DNA from 4 places in the Paenibacillus sp. NPDC055715 genome. Region 3 is predicted to be linked to each of the others. Evidence: riboswitches for the same ligand, from Rfam matches in the RefSeq annotation. Region 3 holds a riboswitch; each other region holds the start of a gene.
The links. Region 3 has a riboswitch for cyclic di-AMP ahead of ACWGOO_RS20125 (C40 family peptidase). Riboswitches for the same ligand answer to the same signal wherever they lie in the genome.

Region 1 (5,822 bases), on a different contig from region 3:
ATAATTTTGGACGGATCGGAATCCAGGTCCACCATATTGGCGGCTTCCTTGGCTGCAACTGTACCGCTGTTCATGGCCAGCCCGACGTCAGCCTGCGCCAGCGCAGGGGCATCATTTGTGCCATCTCCGGTCATGGCAACCAGCTTGCCCAGATCCTGCTCACGGCGAATGACTGCGATTTTATCCTCCGGCTTGCTTTCAGCCACAAAATCATCCACACCCGCTTCCCGCGCAATCGTCGCAGCCGTCAGCGGATTATCCCCGGTACACATGATCGTACGGATACCCATTTCCCGGAGCTGATCGAACCGCTCCTTCATGCCCGGCTTCACCGTGTCCTTCAAATAAATAATGCCATATATCCGATCATCCAGCGCGACAGCCAGCGGCGTACCTCCTTCAGAGGCCACCTGATTCGCTTTTTCCTCCAGATCGGCTGGAACGCTGCCGTTTTGCGATAGTACCCACTGCCGGACAGAGTCCACCGCGCCTTTACGTACCTTTCGTCCATCGGCCAGATCCAGACCGCTCATCCGGGTTTCCGCCTTGAACTCGATAAAGGTTCCGCCTGCTGCCAAGGATTCATCCAGCATGTGCTCCTGCTTACGCATCAACTCCAGAACTGAGCGCCCCTCAGGCGTCTCATCCTTCATCGAGCTCATCGCAGCCCACTTTACTAACTCTGTCTCCTCTACGCCCCCTACAGGCACGAATTGGCTCGCCATTCGGTTACCGAAGGTGATTGTACCCGTTTTGTCCAGAATCATCGTATTGATGTCCCCGGATGCTTCTACCGCCTTGCCTGACATCGCCAGCACGTTAAACTGGGTGACCCGGTCCATACCGGCAATCCCGATGGCTGACAACAGTCCTCCAATCGTGGTCGGAATCAGGCAGACCAGCAATGAGATAAGCACGGGAACAGGCAAGTCAATGTTAAAATGACGGGCAATCGGTGCCAGTGTCACCACCACGATCAGAAAAATAATCGTCAAGCTGATCAACAGGGTATTCAGTGCAATTTCGTTCGGCGTCTTTTGCCGCTGTGCGCCTTCCACGAGCGAAATCATTTTATCGATGAACGTCTCACCCGGCTCTGTCGTAATCCGCACCTTAATTCGGTCACTGACCACGCGCGTCCCGCCGGTTACCGAGCAAAAATCACCGCCCGATTCCTTGATCACCGGAGCCGATTCCCCCGTAATCGCTGATTCATCCACTGAGGCAAGACCTTCAATCACCTCACCATCACTCGGAATCATCTCGCCCTGGGACACCATCACAATGTCACCTTTGCGCAGCTCGGTCGAGCTGACCACCTGAATCTCATCCCCGACAAGTTTGCTTGCTTGTGTATCCTGCTTGGATTTTTTCAAAGAGGCCGCTTGCGCCTTACCCCGCCCTTCCGCGAGCGCTTCGGCAAAGTTAGCAAAGAGCAACGTGAACAGCAGGATGATAAAAACCGCCAGATTAAAGCCCATTTCGTTGCCAGTTCCAAAATAACCGGGGAACAGCAGCATAAGCAGCACGACCAGTGTGCCGATCTCCACGACGAACATGACAGGATTTTTCATCATGATCATCGGATTTAATTTCATAAAGCTATCCTTGATCGCATGCTTCAAGATGCTTTTATCCAGCATGCGTTTGCGTTGTTCCTTCATGATCGAGCACCCCGTTCATCCATTCTCATTTTCTTCTTCCTGTTCATCTTCTTCACATGGTCAGAAATTCAGCCACAGGCCCCAATACGATGACGGGCAAAAAGGTCAACGCGCCAATCAACAGCACAACCCCGATTAAAATCGCCCCAAATAGCTTGTTGTCTGTGCGAAGTGTGCCCGTCGTCACTGGAGTCGGTGCTTTAGTATTCAATGAAGCCGCTACAGCTAACAATGCAACTATAGATACATATCGTCCGAAGAACATAACAACCCCTGTTGTCGTGTTCCAGAATACGTTGTTATCCGCAAGACCTTCAAATCCCGAACCGTTATTAGCCGCAGATGACGCATATTCATATATCACCTGAGTCAACCCATGATATCCGGGGTTTGTGACCGCATCGTATCCCCAATGACTCATAAAGGCGAGAGCAGTCGGCACTAGAATGAGAAACGGATGTACCAAAATGGCAATCGCGATCAGCTTCATTTCCTTGCCTTCAATTTTCCTGCCCATAAATTCCGGGGTCCTGCCGACCATCAATCCACATATAAACACACCCAGAATCGCGTACATCAGCATATTCATCAGCCCGACACCCTTACCGCCGAAAATGACGTTCAGCATCATTTCTCCCAAAGCAGCCATACCGCCCAGCGGGGTCAGTGTATCGTGCATATTATTGACTGAACCTGTCGTAGCCGCCGTCGTTACCGCCGTGAACAGCACCGATTGTCCAATGCCGAAGCGAACCTCTTTCCCTTCCATGCTTCCCTGAGAAGCATCCACACCCAGTGCATGAATCAACGGATTGCCCGTTTTCTCCGACACATACGTAATGGATAGGAATACAAGGAACAATACCATCATCGAGCTAAAAATAATCCAGCCCTGCTTGCGATTACGAGCGAACAGCCCAAAGGTATACGGCAGAGAAGCTGGCATCACCCACATCGCCAAAATTTCCAGCACATTCGTCCAGGGACTTGGATTTTCAAAAGGATGCGCCGAATTGGCTCCCGCAAAACCGCCCCCGTTCGTACCCAAATGCTTAATCGATTCCAGCGAAGCAACGGGTCCCAAAGCAATCTGCTGCTGTGTTCCGCTCAACGTCGTAATATCCGCCGTAGGCTGAAGCGTCTGTGGTACTTTCAGTCCGACCAGCACCAGCGTAAGCACAAAGGCCAACGGCAGAAAAATCCGTATAATCGCTTTGATAAAATCCTGAAAAAAGTTGCCCATTCCTTCACCGCGCCGCGTCAATCCTCTCATAAAAGCCGCAGCAACCGAAAATCCGGAAGCAGCCGAAGTGAACATCATCATCGTAACGAACGCCATCTGCGTCAGATGCGTAAGCCCGCTTTCTCCGCTGTAATGCTGGAGATTCGTGTTGGTCATAAAGCTGATCACTGTATTAAATGCCAGTGACGCTTCCATATTGCCATTTCCAGCCGGATTACCGGGAAGCAGTCCCTGCAAGCGCAGCAGCACATAGCTGATCGCCACAAGCACGACATTCGTAGCAATGAAGCTCATAACGTACGTGGTCCAACGCATGCTCTCCAACTTCTTCAAACCTATAACCTTATAAATCAGCTTCTCCGTTCCGCCAAACACCCGATCCGTCCGATTCGGTTCATTTGAGAATACATGATAAATATAGGTGCCCACTGGTTTCACCAAGAGCAGCAATATCACAATCACAATTCCAATTTGCAGCAACTCCATCATCTATTCCCTCCTCCAAAATGCTCCTGCGTTTGGAACAACAGACGGGTTCATAGCACCAAGCGAGTGCACACGTTTGCGAAAGCCCGCTACCTCTGATGCCTCATCCTTGATCTGCTGTCCCCCGCCCGCTTTATCCTGTTTAGCTGATTAGAACTTTTCAGGATTCAGGAGTGCGTAGATTAAATACACAAACACAATAGCCGTAAGCGTAAGCACAACCATCATCCTTTTCGCCCTCCTTTGGAGGTCTGCGCATCACACCAGCGTACAAACATCAGTATCACTCCATAACTCACAGCCATCACGAGCAGCATGTATATATCCATCATGTTCATAACCCTCCCGTATCGGTCCTCAGATCGTCATTCTTACATCCTCGTACAATCACCATACAATGAATGCGAAAATTTTTATTTATATTACCTATACGACTATCCGTTCAGCAGGAAACCCACCTCTCCATTCAAAGTGTAGATCACATGGTCCGCTCCCAAACCTCGATAAATCCCTTGAGGATTATAGCCGTGCGTAATGACATAGATCGAATCTGATGTCAGCGGCCGGCATATTTGCAGAAAACGGCAAGTCAGATTCAAGCTGTTCTCGAACAAATACACGCAACCAATTTCTTTTTTGGGAAAATTCCATTTCCCTGCTTGCATCGTATTGATCCGAACAATATGCTCCACACCCATTTTTTTGAGCTGTCGTTCCTCCTGAGCGCTATTCGTAAGAACCGCAAACGCCAGTTTTTTGAACATAAGCAATTTCACAAAATTTCTGCCCGATTCATTCGGTGCAGTGACAATGATTAGCCGACCTTCCATCAGTAGCTCCTCTCCCGGTATAAAAAGACAACAAAAAGAAGCCAAAGGAAAAAGGCTTTCCTCCGGCTTCTTACATACCCATGATAAAATAAACCATGGCTGCACACGGCGGTTTGTTGCCTCTCCCTGTACGCTTACGAGGTTAGCTGTCGGATTCGGACGTGAGAGTCGCCCTATTTCTGGCACTTGGCCGGAAAATTCACCCCATGAGACACACGGACCTCTAAAAGCCGCATAGATCTCGTTTGGTTCCCCCGCTTTTGCAACTGCAAAATTCAGCGCTATAGACAATTCGTTGCTGCTTCATTCACTTCATTTGAAATTACGTCTGAATCATACACCCGCGCAAGGAATACTGTAAAGCTCACCTGCGGGGTTATAAATCCGCCTTTGGAGCATAAGAGATTAATTATAGCGCTTACAACATAAATATCCTTCTCCCAGCTCCTTCAAGCTCGGTTTTTCATCTCTTTTCAAAAATATCAGGCATGTCAATATTGGCGTATGGAGAGCATTTTTTGTCCTTTTTTTGTAAAAGAGAAAGAAAAACTGCTGTATGCACCTGATAAGCGCCGATTGAGCCTGTTTTTACGATGAGAAACAACGCAATTCGCCCCATTTGCAGTGCAATTTTCCGTTTTGGACAAAATACGATTTTACAGTTGCAGACGTCGCATTACATCTATTATAGACTTGCAAACCTTCGTTAAATTTCTTACAATTTAATTGTAGAAAACCAAATCAGGAGGGAAACCATGACCGTTTATGAATATGATGCACAAACTCTGCAAGGGAAAGAGATTCCGTTGTCCATATATGATGGTAAAGTTCTGCTCATCGTGAATACAGCCAGCAAATGCGGGCTAACCCCCCAATACAAGGCGCTACAAGAACTATATGACCAATACCATGAGCAGGGTCTTGAAATCCTGGGGTTTCCCAGCAATCAGTTTGCCAAGCAAGAGCCGGGTTCCAGCGAGGACATTTCGGAGTTTTGCCAAATCAACTATGGAGTTACATTTCCGATGTTTGCCAAAATAGATGTCAATGGCGATCAGGCGCACCCTTTATTCCGCTACCTCACCCAAACAGCTCCAGGCATATTCGGCTCCAAAGCGATCAAATGGAATTTTACTAAATTTTTGATTACACGCGAAGGGAACGTATTTAAGCGCTATGCCCCACAGACAACTCCGGATAAACTGGCGGGGGATATTGAGAAGCTCTTGCAGCAAAGCTGATAGGCCACTTCATCACCGTTCACAAGCAGCCAATCCAGGCGGCTGCTCCTGTGGCTAGGAAAAAGGGATATTTTAGTGCAGCTTATATAACAAAAAAAAGCATCCAATCACGTTAAAAACGTGTCAGAATGCTTTTTTAACTGTGTCTTGCATGTAATGCGGTCGAGAGGACTCGAACCTCCACGAGCGTACGCCCACTACCCCCTCAAGATAGCGTGTCTGCCATTCCACCACGACCGCAAATTCTAATGTTTCGAGGCAACAGGTTTATTATACTCCCTTGTATTCTATTTGTAAACATAAATACAATAAATATTTTAAATGAGCCGTTTAACCTGTCTGCAAGACCTGGAACACT
Region 2 (5,822 bases), on a different contig from region 3:
AGCCCGTAGCCTGGCTCTTTGGCGCGTGGCCATGCATTCAGTCCAATCTTGCGCATCAGCCCGTCACCGCCGACCAAGGAGAAGTAGAGCGATACGGCCATGACGAAAGTAATAACCATTTGCATAACCATGAGAAAAACAAGCATGCCCCGTCTACCTGCTTCGGCTTGCAGTATAGGTAGCATGTTTAATGTCCCAGCTATGCTGGCAATAAAATATACAACAGAAAGAACAATGCCACGTACAAAGGAAGTGTGACGTCGTGTGAGTGAAGCGTATACGATGGCAAGTATGCCTAACGCCAAGCTAAATAAAGCATAGCCTGCATAGGTCATCCAATTAGCCCAGAACGTTTGTTTTTTAACATAATCCGTATAGGATGGTGGGGCAGAAAAGCTTTGTGTAAACGAGCGCACATCCCCGTCTTCAAACGTAAACGCGAGCGTAAGCACCGAGGAGCCGATTTTCTTATCGTCCACGGTATACTTCAACCCACCCTCGCCTTCAGCGGTCGCGAGCTTCAAGTCCGACGGTTTAAAGCCAAAGCGTTTTACCCAGATTCCTGCTGCCTGTTTCTTCGCTTCCAGCGTCATGTCTCCCTCGGCTGCACGTATAAGCCTGCTGCGTTCCTCCTCATCCGTAGAAACATCAGCTTGTGTGTAACTGGTGCTGGAGGTGATTCGTTTAAAGCTAACAACTTTGCCTGTGGACAAATCCACATGAATTTGCAGTTTATTTTTGGAAGAAGGTTCTGGCAAGTCAACCCGGAAGGTCTCGTAAGGATAACTTTTTTTCCATGTACGGTCATACTGTTGAAGCAGCTTTTCCCTGGATAAATAACCATACAGATCCGTTTCAGCCTGATAGGTCACAATAGGCTTTTCAGGCTGCGATTCGGTATACCCCAGCTTGGAGCGGGCAAAGTCCAGCGCGTGTAAGACAGCTTCCTGCTTGCTGATGACCTTGGCGCTCGTCAGTGCCTCCGGATTCGGATTACTCAACGAGGGAATAAGCAATTGAAAGACAAAAAAGCAAATCAGGCCAATCCCGCCCAGCAAGCCTAATCTTTTGAAGTTGGCCGTGAGCACGACCGGTTTCCCGATAGGATTCATGAGTTTCCTCCTTAATCTGTAAATAAGAACATCCATTAAAGATATCATACTGCACAGGTTCTCGCCAACAGACCTACGATATTCATGAAAATGGAGTGAAAGCACTTTAAAGTTTCAATAAAATAAGATAAGCTGCGATTAAAGGAGTCCTATTCTCCAATTACCACTAATTTAAGACGAAACCGGCTTTGTGCTCTGTATATAGAAGGATTATAATCTTGAGGCAATGGATATGAAATACATAGGTAACGATATACATTTGAGCCGAATTTCTTAGGAAAATGGGGGAACTATGTTACTGGGGTGGATGTTACAGCCGGTCTTGGACTGGAAGTGTGAATAGGGCATACTGTGCAGCCCGAATCCGCCAGCTAACCTTTTAGGCTGTGAGCAGGAACCCAGTCAGGCATTCGGTTTTCCGGTGTCTTTTTTTGTGCGATTAAAACGTTGCTGAGTTAAGTCCGCTTCGCGCTCCATTTGATCTTCCGATCGCTGTTGTCACTGAGTTTTATTGGATTAGATAAACCCTGTTAAGGTTAAAATTCAGAGACAAAGGCGAGCGCTACCGCTTCTCCAGATTCAAATGGAACGCTGCGCTGCTTCCTTTGCGGATACTTTTCTGTTTGCTAAAAAAACGGACTAAAGAAACTGAAAAGAGATTGGTGATTTTATGAGCTGGTAGTAGCGGAGGGGGCAGAATTGTTCTGAAGAAGCGCCAGCGTTTGCCTTTACCACCGGATTTTAACCATTAAAAGGGCTTATAAAATCAGAAAAAAATCCGGGGGTAACAGCAATCGGAAGAACAATCTGCACCCGGAGCGTCTCCATGTTCATAATTCACCAAGTAGGAGCAGTGATAAATAGATGAATCCCCATGCAAGATGGCTTCGGCTTTCTCCACCGCAGATATTCGTTGCGGGCTTTGCCATTATCATTCTTATCGGTAGCTTGTTGTTAATGCTGCCGATTTCCAATACAGCGGGGAAGCCGCTTGCATTTATAGATGCTTTGTTTACAGCTGCCTCCGCAACCTGTGTGACAGGTCTTGTCGTTAAGGATACCGGCACCTTCTTTACCACCTTTGGTCAGGTGGTTATCGCTGCGCTGATCCAGATTGGCGGTCTCGGCTTTATGACGATGGCTACTTTGATTGCGCTGGTGTTCAAGCGTCGTATTTCCTTGCGGGAGCGCCTGATTTTGCAGGAAGCGATGAATCAGACTTCTGTTGAGGGAATTGTCGGATTGATTCGTAGGGTGTTGCTGTACTCGCTAATTATTGAGGGCGTGTGCGCCACGATATTCGCGATTCGCTGGTCCTTTGATATGCCTGTAAGCAGGGCGATTTATTTTGGAATCTGGCATGCGATTTCCATGTTTAACAATGCAGGCTTTGATTTATTTGGTCACTTTCGCAGCCTGACAGGTTATGTGTATGATCCGATTGTTAATTTTACAGCTATGTTTCTGATTATTTCGGGTGGCATTGGCTTTGTCGTGATGTCGGACCTGACTGAATATCGCAAGCGCAAGAGACTGTCCTTGCAAACCAAGGTGGTACTCAGTATGACGGCTGCTCTGATTGTAGTCGGCACGCTCGTCATCTTTGTATTCGAGTTTACCAATCCGAAGACATTGGGCCCGCTGGATTGGGGTGGAAAGCTGCTGGGATCTTTATTCCAGTCCGTATCACCGCGCACCGCAGGTGCCAATACGTTAGATATCGCTGGCTTGCGACAGGCCACGCAGTTTTTCATCGTTATATTGATGTTTATTGGTGCCTCTCCTGGCTCTACTGGGGGCGGGATTAAGACGACAACGTTCGCGCTGCTCATTGGAGCCGTGATTTCGATGCTGCGGGGTCGGGAGGATATTGTGCTGTTCAAATATCGGCTTGCGCAGGGGCGAATTTACAAGGCTTTGACCATTACACTGCTGGGGCTGCTGTTTGTGATTGGCGTGACGATGATTTTGTCGGCAACCGAAGATCATCATTTTCTGATGATATTGTTCGAGACGGTGTCTGCATTTGGGACGGTGGGATTGTCCATGGGGCTTACACCTGATTTGACAGTTATAGGCAAGCTGGTCATTACCCTGACGATGTTTGCGGGCAGATTAGGTCCGCTCACGCTCGCTTATGCAATGACTCCGAAAAAGGGTAAGGAATTATATCGTCATCCGGAAGGCAAAATGATTATAGGATAAGGGAGTTTTCGAGTAGATATGAAAACGCAGCAGTTTGTAGTTATTGGTTTGGGACGATTTGGCTCAAGCCTGGCTTTGCAATTGGTAGATATGGGGTGCGAGGTGCTTGGCATCGACCGGAATGAGGATGTTGTGGACAGTATGAGTGAGCTGTTGACGCACACCGTCGTGGCGGACGCTACAGATGAGGATTCACTACGATCACTGGGCATCCGCAATTTCGATTGCGGCATTGTTGCAATTGGTGCTGATATTCAGGTCAGCATCCTAACTGCCATTTTGCTGAAGGAGCTGGGTGTGAGCAAAGTCGTTGCCAAAGCAATTTCTGTGCTGCACGGACGGGCGTTGGAAAAGCTCGGTGTGGACCGGGTCATTTATCCGGAGCGGGATATGGGGATACGGGTCGCGCATCAACTGGTCACGCCTAATTTGCTTGATTATTTGGAGCTGTCCAAGGAATACAGTATTGTGGAACTCAACGTCCCTGCATGTCTGCATGGCAAAACGCTATCTGAGCTGAATGCCCGCACTCGCTTTGGTTGCAGCATCGTGGCGCTTCATACGGCGAACGGTATCCTGATTGCACCAACAGCGATGGATCGGCTAAAAGCGGACGATATTATGGTCATCATTGGCTCCAATGAGAATATCGGCCGCTTCGAGGATGAAGTCGTTAACGTGAATGAGGAAGGCTAATCTCCTCTATACCATACGATAGCCCGCAAACGATGCCCGCGTCTCGCTGATCCAGCGCCGTGCTGTCGGCCCCAGATCGGTCGTCTCCGAGTAGATGAGGGAGGTGGTGCGCCGTGTCTCCTTCAAATCAGGCAAGTACAGCGCGGTCAGCCCATTATCCCGCAGCAGCTCGCTGCGCAAGTAGGATTTGGGCAGCAATGCGGAAGCCTTGCAGGTCGGCAGCAGGCGCACAATCGCCTCGAACGAGTCGATTTCCATACGAATATCCGGCATGATGCTGCTGCGCTGGAACAGGTCATCCGTCAGACTGCGGTACCAGGTTCCTTTGGAAAAAATAATCATCGGTAATCCTTGCAGGTCTTTCATCAAGACCGTTCCCGTCTTCATCGTTAATTCATGCCCGATCGGAACGACTAGCTCCAAGTGATCGTCAAACAGCGGAATGCAACGCAATCCGGCCTCATGAATGGCAGACCCGACAATACCGGCGTCTGCTTTTTTGTCGCGTACAAAAGCGACGATTTCATGGGTTTTGCCCGTGAGCAGCTTCAGCTCGGTTTGGGGATGCTTGCTCATGAAAGCTTCGACGAGCGTAGGCAGCGTCGTTTGGAGTGTCGTCAGACTCGCACCCAGTGTAAGCATGCTCTGGGCTTCGTTTTTGTGCTGGGACAGCTTTTGCAAAAAGCGGAGCTGCCGTTGCCGTTGCTCCAGCGCGAATGTATATACAAATCGGCCTGTTGATGTAATTTCGAGTCGTTTGCCCCGCCGATCAAAGAGATTCACACCCAGTTCTTCCTCCAGCTTGGCGATTTTGCGGGACAGGGCGGGCTGGGACAGATTAAGCAGCTTGGAGGCTTTATTCAGGCTGGATTGCTCGACAATGACGGCAAAAGCATTCAAATCCTCAAACAAATCATCCACTTCCTCTCTATATGCAAAAAAGACATAACAATTAATACGTATATTGCAATTCCATTATAAGCTGAAAAGGAGTAACATGAAAGCGACACAAGATGTTCACACTTTTGTTTTTCCTTTTAAGGGGCGCCTTATTGGACATTTCTTGTCGTGAACTGTCATTTTATATGTTATATTACTATTGAAAACGTTATTATTAGGAGAAGGGAGCATTACCTAGATGAGAGAATTTTATTCCAGAAAGCTGCACTCGCTTCTTGGCGTCATTCCGCTGGCTCTGTTTTTTGTAGAGCATTTGGTGACCAACTTCTCAGCGGTGGAGGGCGGCAAGGAAGGATTCAATCGCAGCGTGGCCTTCCTGAATGGTCTGCCGCTTGTTATTGTGCTTGAAACGTTATTTATCTACTTGCCACTGCTGTTCCATGGAATCTATGGCTTGTATATCGCTTATCAGGCTGATCCGAATGTCAAACGTTTTGGCTATTCGCGTAACTGGCGCTTTCTGTTCCAGCGCATTTCCGGTGTGATTACGTTCGTGTTCATTATCTGGCACGTATACGATACACGTATTCAGGTGGCCCTGGGTAATGTAACACATGAGGAGCTAGGCGGTGTGATGCATGGCATTGTGACGAATCCGGTCTATTTTATCCTTTATTTAATCAGTGTCGTTTCGGCATCCTTTCACTTTGCTAATGGACTATGGGCATTTATGGTCAGTTGGGGGATTACGGTGGGACCTCGTGCGCAAAAAGTGTCCTCCTATATCTGCATGACCTTGTTCGTAGTTGTATCCATCGGCTTCATCGCTTCCTTGCTGGCATTCCGGAGCGCGCAATTTCAGGAAACAGCAACCGCATGGGTGCAAAGCAGCGCTATTCAACAGCTACT
Region 3 (5,822 bases):
CTGGTACTACGTGGCATTGAACGCCAGGTCGGCGCGAAAAAAATGGACCGCATTATGCGTACCTACGTCCAGACCTACCGATTCAAGCATCCATTCTCACAGGATTTTCAGCGTATCGTCGAAAGAGTCACCGGACGTTCGTGGAGCCATTATTTTGAACAATATGTATACGACGGCCAGATGGCGGATTTTTCAGTGGACCGCATTACGAACCGCAAGCTGGCCAACGGATACGAAGCAACCATTACACTCAGCAAAAAAGGGGCGGATTATCCCAAGGTCCCTGTTCAATTCACCTTCAAGGACGGCACAACGATATTCAAGGCATGGGACGGCACTGGCAAAAGCATCACCTATCGACTCAAAAGTGCATCTGCGGTCTCCCATGTGGTTGTTGATCCGCTGTACACGATTGCGCTGGAGAACAAGCATATCAACAACAGCCTGAAGGCCGAACTGAACGAAAAAAACCAGACCCGTTGGAGCATAAGTGTAACCAAGCTGCTGGAGACACTGCTTGGAAGTCTGTCATGGTGAGGTGCCTATAGATGCGTACTGTAATAAAAGAAGGCTGGGCGCTTGTGCGCATACAATTTTATATTGTCATCATTCTGTTTCTGTATCGACTGCTATGGGGCGTTTTCCTCTATCGGCTGGTACAATCCGCCGTTACTCCCCTACTGCTGCGCTACCCCGATCAGGGTCAAAATGAACTGGGACAGACCTTGTTTTGGATGGAGAGCCAGATTGCCCTGACGGACAACCGAGAGGTCCATATGTACCTGTGGATACTACTGGGGACAACGGTGCTGCGTACACTGATTACCCCCTTCATCCGGGCGGGAATATACCAAAGTCTGCATACCCATGCGACCGAGCCGCAAAGTCTGTCCTTCTTCCGTGGGATGAAACGTCATGGCTTGTCATCAATGATCTATTACGTCATCGAGCTTGGACTCCTGCTGCTCCCTGCTTTCTGGGTGGTGCCAAAGCTCTACCCTATCGTAGCAGGGGCGCTGCAATCTCCCGCCTATCTCCTACATGTACTGCCTTATGCCATCGGTTGGATCGCTTATGGCTGGTTCATCTGTCAGTGCATCCTGTACATGCAGCTAGGCACCGTAGGTGGTCACGCCATACTGTCGTCGCTGCTCGCCTTCTTTCGCCAAATCCTCCCGGCCATCGGTATTTCGCTTCTGCTCGGCGCAGGCATGCTGCTCGTCCTTGGTCTGTTCGGCACGGTGGCGATGATTTGGACGGGCATGCTGGCACTCATTCTCCAGCAAACGTATCATTTTGTTACCAGTTTGGTCAGGCTATGGCACATCAGTTCACAGTACCGACTATGGCATACCGATATCTCCGGCAGAGGTTGAACCTTCACTCCGTTCCTCCCGAACAATCTCTGGCTGTCGACAGGCAACTATCCATCTCCATTCATATCCAGGCAAACGGCATATAACTGAATACTCTTAACAAAATCTGTTCCCGCGATAAAGGGAGCAGATTTTGTTGTAACTTTTTGCAATGAAACATTTGCCAAATCCAGCCGGCTTTGTTACAATAATTGCAGTGAACTGATAGTAACAACTTTGTAATCTTTATTGTAATCTTTGCCTTAAAAACATCGTTATCGTGAATACTGCTCTCCAAGGTGCACATCTTAAGTTAAGCCTAATTCCTGGCACCTGGGAAGCGGGGGAACCAGTTTGGGTGAATTGATCTCGCAACAGAGTGGTCATAGGGGAACCTTCTACCGAATCCTTAAGCTAACCTCGCAGGCATTGGAAGGGGTATATTTTTTTTGAAGAAGAAGCTAACGATCGCAGCCATGGGACTTGCCATTGCCTTTACATCTTTTACATTCGGTGGCGGCAGTGCATTTGCAGACTCCAAGATGGACCAGGTCATCCAAGATGCCAAAGGAACGAACTACAGAAGCGGAGGCACTACACTCGACGGGTTTGATTGCTCCGGCTTCACAATGTATGTATATCAAAAATTGGGGATTAATCTGCCCCATCAATCCGGATCACAATTTAAAATGGGATCTTCCGTATCCCACGATGAAATGAGACCTGGAGACTTGGTGTTCTTTAACACCACAGGGAGAGGCATTTCCCATGTAGGTATCTTCATAGGTGAAGGGAAATTTGCCCACTCCTCATCTTCACGTGGTGTAGTAGTTAGCTCACTGAATGAAAATTATTATGCTAACCGTTATATCGGTGCAAGAAGAATTATGAGCACAGACGCTTACCACGCCGTAGCTTCTGAAACTCCTGATGACGATAACGTAGAATAACTAACGAACAGCAAGCTAACCCTGAGCCGCAATTTGATTCTGGCTGGAATCGAATTGCGGTTTTTTTATGTCCACAACATCAGAAACGTTATCGTTACTGACGAACTGACACCTCAGAAGGTTTCAATTTTTGCGAACATCGTCGGTTTTACCGTCACGGCTGGGGGAGCATATGAGCAGTAAGTCCTTCTTATTTGAATGTATGCCCGAATTGGGTATGAAATAAACACGCTTGCCAATCCCCAATAACTTGTCTACAATCTGTTGTTAATAGTTTAGGTACCTATAAAAGGAGATGGGAAGACATGCCGGCCTCAGTATCTAACTACCGGATCGTCCCGATGGACGAGCATCAGGCGGCTGCAATCTGTGAATGGCGCTATGATCCACCCTACAACATATACAGCTGGCTACCTTGGGAACAAATGAAGGCGCTTGAAGTCGAATTTGGAAGCCCCACGCTTCGCCAAGAGCAATATGTTGCCGTACTGGATGACGAGAACACACTAACCGGATTTGCTCAATATTTCCCGATGATTGGCGTGACCCGGCTAGGTCTGGGAATGCACCCCGAATTGTGTGGACATGGCAGAGGCGCCGATTTTGTCCGTGCCATTGCCGAGGAAGCCAAACGACGCAACCCGGAGAATGAAATTGATCTGGAGGTGCTGACCTGGAATAGGCGCGCCATCCGGGCTTACAAGGCAGCCGAATTTGAGCTTACGGATACCTATGAACGTCAGACTCCCGATGGCAAGAAGTCATTTCATTGTATGGTATATCATCCCGACCACCAGCCTCGTGTTCTATGATAAAGCGCCTTCAGCATACAACTGCATTGTTGTATATCGAAGGCGCTTTTATCATACGGCAGACCATGATCGGCTCAATGACTGCTACGCATTTTCTCAAAAGCTTCATTATATTGTTGGGCTTCCTTAATATCCACGGCCATAATGCCACCGTCATCCCAGGAGGTTAAGCGCAGGGTCACGGTCTTGTAATCAATTGTAATAAATGGATGATGATTAAATGCTTCTGATATAGCAGCAACTTCATCTACGAATGCAATCCCTTTCATAAAACTGAAAAAATTATATTTCCGGACAATCCAGCGTCCTTCCTCCAGTTCCCAACCCTCCAGCTTTTCCAGATGTGCTTCAATCTCTTCTTGTGTAAAAGGCATGATACGACTCCTCCCCGTTGATAAATCCATAAGACGGCCTGTTCAAATCAAAGGTACCGACATCAGCTCCTCATCTCCAATGAGTACATAGATACGGTGCTGCTCCGGTTCATTGATGACAACGCCGCTGCCCACAGCGATAACGGGCTCTGTACCCAGCGCATAAAACAGGTCTTCCGCCAGAGCTTCATTGACTTCCTGACGCCCTGCCGGATCCAGCCTGTCCCAATCTTCTGCTTCCATTTCGAAAAATTCATAGCTATCCGGAATGCTCCCCAAAGCCTCTGTCAAATCGTTCAAAATTTGTTCATACTCCCGTCCGTGCTTCACTCCCATGCCATTTCCTCCAATTATTCCACCATTCATTACATAATCACCTTATTATACCGGAAATTCGTACTTAACAAAAAAGAGAGTTTTGTCGATAAATACTATAATCCGTCTTGTAATGACGTGCCTGGGGCAAGGACGGCTCCCAGCGGCATGAAAGGATTCAAAATCTATTCTCATGGATGAGGTGTATCATGCAAATTTCAACCATTATCGGACTTGTACTCGGGATTATATCATTGGTCGTCGGGATGATTCTCAAAGGCGCGCCAGTGGTCAACTTGGTCAACAACCCCGCTGCTTACATGATTATTTTTGTCGGAACGGCAGCAAGTATTTTTATGGCCTTCCCGATGGCAGAAATTAAACGGATTCCAAAACTGTTCAAGATTATTTTCACGGAACAAAAGCTTTTGGAACGTAAAGAGCTCATCGGCACGTTTACCGAATGGGCATCCATTACCCGTCGCGAAGGTCTGCTTGCTCTGGAATCCAAGGTAGAGGAGATCGACGACCCCTTTATGCGTGGGGGTATGCGTATGATTATTGATGGTAATGATCAGGAATTCGTACGGGATGTTCTGATGGAGGACATTAACGCTACCGAGGATCGACACCGCTCGGGTGCGCTGGTTTTCTCTCAAGCTGGTATGTACGCTCCGACGCTCGGGGTACTCGGCGCAGTTGTAGGCCTGATCGCCGCTCTAGCCGACCTTAGTAACATGGAAAAGCTGTCTCATGCCATCGCGGCAGCCTTTATTGCAACGTTGCTCGGTATTTTTACAGGTTATGTCCTGTGGCATCCAATGTCCAATAAGCTGAAACGGTTATCCAAAAAAGAAGTAGAACTTAAATTGATGATGGTCGAAGGCCTGCTCTCGATTCAATCAGGCATATCCACCATTGCGATCAGCCAGAAGCTGATGATATTCCTGACTCCGACCGAACGGGCTACCCTGGCCGAGAAGGATGGGGATTCCGGTGAGTAAAAAAAGACATGAACCGCACGAGGAGCATGCCGACGAAAGCTGGCTGTTGCCATATTCCGACTTGATGACCCTTCTGCTAGCTCTTTTCATCGTCTTATTCGGGATGAGTTCGCTCGACGCCAGAAAATTCGAGGAAATGGCGCAATCCATGAGTTCAACCTTTAACGGGGGCTCAGGGATTCTGGAGCACTCTTCAGCTAATCCGACCACTTCAGCCAATGATATGGGTAAGAACAAGGAACAGGTATCAGAACCGGTAAAATCGAAAGCAACCTCTACGGCGGAGCTGCAAAAGCAACTTGCCCAGCGGGAAGAAGAAGATTTGAAGAAGCTCAAAAAGCAAATGGATCAGTATATTGAAAGTAATGGCCTGTCTACGTTACTCAATACAAAGCTGAACCAATCCCAGCTCATGATCACCATTAGTGATAACGCCTTGTTTTCATCGGGTCAGGCTGAGGTAAAACCGGAAGCACGAAAGCTGGCTAAGTCCATCTCCAGCATGCTACAGCAATTTCCCGGATATGATGTCATCATATCCGGCCATACAGATAATGTCCCGATTTCCAATAGTCAGTATCCGTCCAACTTTGATTTGAGTGCCAAACGATCTCTGAATTTCTTGCGCATTTTGCTGCTCAATCCGCAGCTTGATCCAACCAAATTTGTATCCATCGGTTATGGTGAGTATCGTCCACTAGCAAGCAATCAGTATGATCAAGGACGCTCCAAAAACCGACGTGTCGAAATTTCCGTACTACGCAAATATCAGAACGGCACACAAGTTATCAGTCCTACCTCAAGCTCGAATGAAGGTTGATTATGCATATCTAAATAAACAAAGGCACCGCCGCATTTTTTATGCAGCCGGTGCCTTTTCATTGCCCTGCCTTCTATCAGCCATGAGAAGCCCTCAGGTTTAGCTGAGCCTATAATTCAGCATCTCACCTAGTTCCTGCTTCTCCGTCTCTGTCAGGTCCCGCCAGGCGCCTCTCTGAAGCGACCCCAAAAG
Region 4 (5,822 bases), on a different contig from region 3:
TAACTTCCACCGACTCGGTAAGAATGTCAGCATAGCTGTAGGAGACACGTTTGAACGTTTGTTGCTCCTGATCCAGCTTGACGATAAAAACAGAAGGGTACGTTTCTTCCAAGACACCAGTTCGTTCGACGGTCTTACGGCGTCCGCCGTTAGCCCGCAGCAAAATTTTTTGCCCTACATGTGCGTCGAGACTGCGTTTGATTTCCAACAGCGTATTTTTAGCCATTGCCTAACGACCACCTCTTTCCTTGTCCATTATAACGAATTTTAGAGGCGATGTCAAATCAAACCAAATATTATATCAACACGAAAAATAAGTTGTCAATTTAATTTTTTGAAAACAGGAATAATGTGTGTAAAATTCAAAAAAGCCCCTGTAACCAGAGGCCTTTTATCCAGACAAATCCTATTCAATAGGTTCAAACCCTAGATTGCAGAAGGCGTTACTTTAAGAGTTGACAAATTTTCTAGCTTTGGCAAACCGATACGATAGCTTCCCCGGGTTTCGATACCGCCCACTCCACGGCTGCCACTAATCGTCTGATGAAACAAGTCGCCCATGTTGACTGTATCACGGATCGACGTAAAAGCAGCCTTGGCAGCCACATATACCGGGTCAAGCGCGTGAATCAGGATACGCCCTGGTGAACTGGCAAAGTTCGCTCCTGCACGCAGCAGCGCTTCAAAATGGGACTGACATGCTCCCGCCACAATCGTCAGTGAATCCAAATGACGTTCATATTGTCTCGCTACCTGGATCGCCGCCACAAAATTCTGCGAATTTTTATAGCTTTTCAGGCTATATAAATCATAAGGCTGCGGCTGCTTCAATACACCGTCATGTCCAGTAATGACTACGATATCCGGGCGAATACGGGGAAGCAGCCGATACAACGTGTCAGCCATAGCCGATTCATGCACATGATGTCCCTCTGCGGGAACGCGGAGCTGCTCATATAAGCTGAGACATTTTTTCAAATATCCGGGGTCCCCATCCAAGTGAAGTACCTTGCCGGGCATTTCAAAATACGTCGACTCCACCGGATCACTCCACTCCCCGATCAAAGCCGCCTGACTGCGGGCTGCTTGCTTCTGTCGTGCCTGCTGCAACAGACTGAGAGACTCACCCGCCTTAATATGGGCCTGCCGTGTCTTCCCGCTAATCTGGTCTGCAGGCACCTTGACCAGATCGTTCACGGGGGAATCGGCAAGCAACCGAAATTCCGTCCCCTTAATGATCGCTTTATCCCGCTGGATGCCCTCAACGCGAAACGTGACGTCTCCGCCGTACGATTTCCGAACGACCAAGTCTCCTAAAATCATCACACTGTATCACCCCTCCCATATCGTATGGGTGAATGCACAGTTTGGTTCCTTATCCTTCTCAGGAGCTTATGCATCCCAGCCACAACCGTGCAGAGCGTAACCAGAGGCCCCCTGACTACTGCTAAGCGGTAGCTCGTGCGTCAGCTCAGGAAATCCCGGCTTCCAGCAACACAGCGCTCAGACGCGCAAATTCCTCGATACTCAGCGTCTCTCCCCGACGGGAAGGGTCTATGCCTGCCTGAAGCAACAGCGGCTCTAGCGTGTCCCTGTTCTCTTTGGTAAAGAAGCGGCTTTTCAGGTTATTCGAAATGGTCTTGCGGCGTTGAGCAAAGGAAGCATGAACGACTTCGAAGAAATGCTGCTCGTCCACCACCTCTACCGGAGGCACTTCCCGCACACGCAGACGAATGACCGCCGATTCTACATTCGGCTGGGGAATAAACACCGTATTCGGCACGATGCAGACCAATTCAGGTTCGCTGTAATATTGCACTGCAATACTCAAACTGCCGTAATCCTTCGTCCCAGGAGACGCAGCCATACGCTCAGCCACTTCCTTTTGGATCATGACGACGATATTCTCCAGAGGGAGCTTGTCCTCCAGCAGCCTCATCAGAATCGGTGTAGTGACGTAGTACGGCAGATTAGCGACGACGCTCACTTTACTGACCCCGGCAAAATCGGAAGCGAATACCTCTCGCAAATCCAGCTTCAGCACATCCCCATGGCGTACCTTCACATGCTCATAAGGGGCCAGCACTTCTTCGAGAATAGGCAGAAGCCGCTGGTCAATCTCGACAGCAGTAACTACCTTGGCCGATTGCGCCAGCTTCTCGGTCAAAGCGCCAATCCCCGGACCGATCTCAAGTGCGCCCTTCGTATCGTCCAATCCCGCAGCATTCACGATCTTGTTCAGAATATTTTGATCAATCAGAAAATTTTGTCCCAAACTCTTTTTGAACGAAAACCCGTGCCGCTGAATAATTTCCTTCGTGCGCCTTGGTGTTGCTATATCTTGAATCCCTGTCATACGGATATCACAATCCTTCACTTTCAATTTGTGCCAGCGCACCGGCAAATTCCTCACGGCTAATCTGGAACACAGCGAGCCGTTTATGTAGCTGCTTACCGTTACAGTAACCAATACCCAGCACATTACCCAAAGCCATACGTCGTGCAGCAGCATTCGGGTGGGTGATAAGTCCGGCGTCAATCAGATCCGCCCAATCGATTAGAGGATCGGCCCCTTCCACCGTCGTATGCACCCGTGCGAGAGCATGTCTGATCGCTTCAGGCGAGGCATTCTCCACGCCAATATCCCCTTTGCGCGTCGCTTCCTCCTCTGGTATAAAGGCCTGCTTGCAGCCGGGCACCTTGGAGGCGATAATTTTGCGGATGCGCTCCCCTGCATGATCGGGATCGGTCAAAATAATGACACCCCGCCGCTCCTGCGCTAGTGCAATTTTGCGCAGCGTCATTTTATTAATGGCAGAGCCGCCCGTTTCTATTGTATCCGCTTCGACAGCACGGCGAATAGCCACCGTATCATCCCGACCCTCTACCACGATCACTTCCTTGATCATTTGCGTTTCCCTCCACTGCTACACAGTAAGCTATATTCATCTTTCCCTGCTTTTGAAAACAAAATAAGAAGAGGGTATCCTCTTCTTAGCATGGCATAACTATGATGTTAATACTATCGCATTGCCCTAAACATATACAACACGTTTTTAGTTGATTTCAGGCTTCACGGGTCCAATCACATATACAGTTTTACCGTGCTTCCGACCAAACTGATTGGCCTGACCCAAACTCTCATAATACACATCGATTTTGTAGCCTTTAATTGCGCCACCGGTATCCTCCGCACGGCGGAAGCCCACCCCTTCGATATACACCCACCAGCCGATTGGAATCACACTCGGATCGACAGCGATGGTGCGTCCTTCCGTGACACGCGAACCGGATGCGGTACGTGTACCGATACCTGATTCCTGTGAGGAGTACGCCGTCATGGAGACGTTTTGTAATACTTTGCTGTATTTAAAATTCACACCTGCTTTACGGACAGCATTGCCCGAACTAACTCGTGTTGCCTTAACGGCATCTTTGGGACCAACGGAAGCAGCAAGAACAACCGGTTTTTTCTTCGTTCCTACCGCAATTACCTTATCCACACGATTCCGCGCGACTTCCTTGTTTACCAGCTGCTTGGATACCAATTTTCCGTCATGGTATACCTTTTGAACATGCTGGACCACAATACCCGTTTTACCGCTTTGGATGACCCGATTATCCCCTTTATAGAGACTCGGATCGGACGTTTTGATGACCTGATAAGGTACCTGTTGCTTCTGTTCGACCTGCTGTTTCTTCACACGGACGATTTTTATGTCCATGTTAGACGAAACAGAGGCATCCAGATCAGGGTAAACTTTATCATTTGACGATAATTTATAGCCCGAGGCGCGAATGGCACCCTCTACTGTATTTTCTGTTGTGTACAGCTTCTTCGTCTCATTGCCTGAGGATACTTTGACCTGATTGGCACGTTTGATGACTACGCGATCCCCATCCTTTACTGCTCCGTTCAGCGGCATCGAAACCGTATCATGCGGCTGAAGTGAAATAGAATGCTCTTTGAGCAAATCTTGGAGCTTGAATTCCCGGGTTTCTACCGCAGATGCCTTACCGTCGATGACAAAAAAGACCTGTTTTTTAGATTGAGTGTACACCAGAATTGAAATCATAATCGTTAGTGCGATTAGAAAAATAGCAACCAAAGCAGCCTGGCGCACATTTTCTTGCTTCCAACGCAATACGTAAGACATGCTGGATGAGCGTGACTCATGGGACTCCTCTTTTTGGAAAATGCCCATTTCCTCCGTCCTCCTTACATAGCCCGCCGTCTGGAGTAAGACATAGTCGAGATTGACGTGACTATAACAGATTTTCTACAAGACAAGCCCGTACTGCGACTGTCCTGCACCATGTACCCGTCTTCGCGGCATGCTGTCCTCCCCTGTTTAATCACAGTATGATGACAGATTTTCTTTTATTCACAACAAAAAAGCCAAAAAAAGAGACTAGAGAGCTCTTTCGTGGCTTCCGGCATGTGCGAATATGCGGAAAAATCATGCACGAGATGGCTTCTCTCTTGTTACGCTTACGGGGTTAGCTGTCGGGTTCGGACGTAGAGAGACGCCCTAGCTTGGGTCAACCGCTCATGGCGGTCGCCTTCACATTCACCCCGAAGACCCAAAAAGAAATCGAAATACGGCCCCTCCACCTGTTCAATCCCATCCGGGAAAAGAATTTCGGTCGAGCCGGCTGGCGGAAGAGACGTTCCCTTCTTGCCCATACGCCGGACGTACTGTTAGCCATATCGGTTCCCCCGTTCCCTGTAAAAGGGACTCAGCGAGACTGGTTCATGAAATGAGCTGTTGATGTTTACACTCAAACAACAATTCACTGAAAAGATGATATCCTGTTTCTATTCATGTTGTAAAGCAGGTTTCAAGTACATTTTTAAAAATATTCGGTTAAAATATTGTAATATTCTTGAGTTTCCTGCAATAAACTCATGATTATCTTCGCCTATCTCTTTATTTTAATCGATTTCTTCACTTTTCCACTAAATATCAAATATTCCCAGTGCATTTTGGGTCGTAATTGACACTAATTCCTCCACCGTAATTCCCTTGATTTGGGCAGCCGCCTCTGCGACCAATCCCACGTGCGCGGACTCATTTCGCTTTCCGCGGAACGGATGCGGCGTCAGGTAGGGAGCGTCCGTTTCAATAAGCAGACGGTCCAGCGGCATCTGTGCGAGAACCTCCTTTGGCTGCTTGGCATTTTTGAATGTTATTGGCCCTCCAAAAGAGAGGTGAAAGCCCATATCCAGCACCATTTTAGCCGTCTCCCAGCTCCCGGAAAAGGAATGCATGACTCCGCCAACCTCACCCGCTTTTTCTTCACGCAAAATTTTAACAATATCTTCATGTGCATCCCGGTTATGGATAACAATGGGCATGCTCAGCTCACGAGCCAGTCCAATCTGGTTGCGAAGCACCCGATGCTGTACATCCTTTGGTGATGTGTCCCAATAATAATCCAGACCAATCTCCCCGATCGCCACGACTTTCTTATGACTGCATAACGATGCAATCCATTCCAGATCGCCCTCCTGCATCGTAATCGCATCCTGTGGATGCCATCCAATCGCCGCATAAATAAAATCATATGTTTCGACCAATTTCATGGTAGACGGAATGGTCTCACGGTTAAATCCGATATTAATCATACGGGTCACTCCCGATTCGAAAGCGCGTGCTATAACTTCTTCGCGGTCTTCGTCAAATTGCGGCGCATCCAAATGAGTATGAGTGTCGAATAAATTCAAAATTTTCGTCTCCTTTATTACTTTATTTGTCATATAATTGTCTATTGTTTGACAAAATAATTCCTTATTTCGTCAGGAAGCTTGTCCTTTACCC

Region 1: it holds a riboswitch for cyclic di-AMP, as region 3 does, so the genes downstream of both, ACWGOO_RS04110 (hypothetical protein) here and ACWGOO_RS20125 (C40 family peptidase) in region 3, are expected to answer to the same signal.
Region 2: it holds a riboswitch for cyclic di-AMP, as region 3 does, so the genes downstream of both, ACWGOO_RS16325 (TrkH family potassium uptake protein) here and ACWGOO_RS20125 (C40 family peptidase) in region 3, are expected to answer to the same signal.
Region 4: it holds a riboswitch for cyclic di-AMP, as region 3 does, so the genes downstream of both, ACWGOO_RS17560 (G5 domain-containing protein) here and ACWGOO_RS20125 (C40 family peptidase) in region 3, are expected to answer to the same signal.

What each region holds. Positions count from the first base shown of each region.
Region 1 is NZ_JBSHGA010000001.1:820,479-826,300, forward strand. It holds gene kdpB (potassium-transporting ATPase subunit KdpB) at 1-1,664, opposite strand, end outside; gene kdpA (potassium-transporting ATPase subunit KdpA) at 1,717-3,393, opposite strand; gene kdpF (K(+)-transporting ATPase subunit F) at 3,544-3,621, opposite strand; gene ACWGOO_RS04110 (hypothetical protein) at 3,828-4,223, opposite strand; cyclic di-AMP (ydaO/yuaA leader) riboswitch at 4,339-4,514, opposite strand; gene ACWGOO_RS04115 (hypothetical protein) at 4,687-4,842, opposite strand; gene ACWGOO_RS04120 (glutathione peroxidase) at 4,979-5,464, shown strand; tRNA gene ACWGOO_RS04125 (tRNA-Leu) at 5,622-5,704, opposite strand; gene ACWGOO_RS04130 (hypothetical protein) at 5,795-5,822, opposite strand, start outside.
Region 2 is NZ_JBSHGA010000009.1:96,848-102,669, reverse strand. It holds gene ACWGOO_RS16330 (CPBP family intramembrane glutamic endopeptidase) at 1-1,112, opposite strand, end outside; cyclic di-AMP (ydaO/yuaA leader) riboswitch at 1,365-1,513, shown strand; gene ACWGOO_RS16325 (TrkH family potassium uptake protein) at 1,977-3,317, shown strand; gene ACWGOO_RS16320 (potassium channel family protein) at 3,336-4,013, shown strand; gene ACWGOO_RS16315 (LysR family transcriptional regulator) at 4,020-4,925, opposite strand; gene ACWGOO_RS16310 (succinate dehydrogenase cytochrome b558 subunit) at 5,152-5,822, shown strand, end outside.
Region 3 is NZ_JBSHGA010000017.1:44,555-50,376, forward strand. It holds gene ACWGOO_RS20115 (M1 family metallopeptidase) at 1-537, shown strand, start outside; gene ACWGOO_RS20120 (hypothetical protein) at 549-1,376, shown strand; cyclic di-AMP (ydaO/yuaA leader) riboswitch at 1,662-1,799, shown strand; gene ACWGOO_RS20125 (C40 family peptidase) at 1,805-2,305, shown strand; gene ACWGOO_RS20130 (GNAT family N-acetyltransferase) at 2,611-3,117, shown strand; gene ACWGOO_RS20135 (4a-hydroxytetrahydrobiopterin dehydratase) at 3,192-3,491, opposite strand; gene ACWGOO_RS20140 (hypothetical protein) at 3,534-3,827, opposite strand; gene motA (flagellar motor stator protein MotA) at 4,016-4,810, shown strand; gene ACWGOO_RS20150 (flagellar motor protein MotB) at 4,803-5,630, shown strand; gene rluF (23S rRNA pseudouridine(2604) synthase RluF) at 5,730-5,822, opposite strand, start outside.
Region 4 is NZ_JBSHGA010000011.1:11,154-16,975, reverse strand. It holds gene veg (biofilm formation stimulator Veg) at 1-226, opposite strand, end outside; gene yabG (sporulation peptidase YabG) at 427-1,323, opposite strand; gene rsmA (16S rRNA (adenine(1518)-N(6)/adenine(1519)-N(6))-dimethyltransferase RsmA) at 1,472-2,356, opposite strand; gene rnmV (ribonuclease M5) at 2,364-2,909, opposite strand; gene ACWGOO_RS17560 (G5 domain-containing protein) at 3,057-4,205, opposite strand; cyclic di-AMP (ydaO/yuaA leader) riboswitch at 4,474-4,756, opposite strand; gene ACWGOO_RS17555 (TatD family hydrolase) at 4,961-5,728, opposite strand; gene ACWGOO_RS17550 (HD domain-containing protein) at 5,770-5,822, opposite strand, start outside.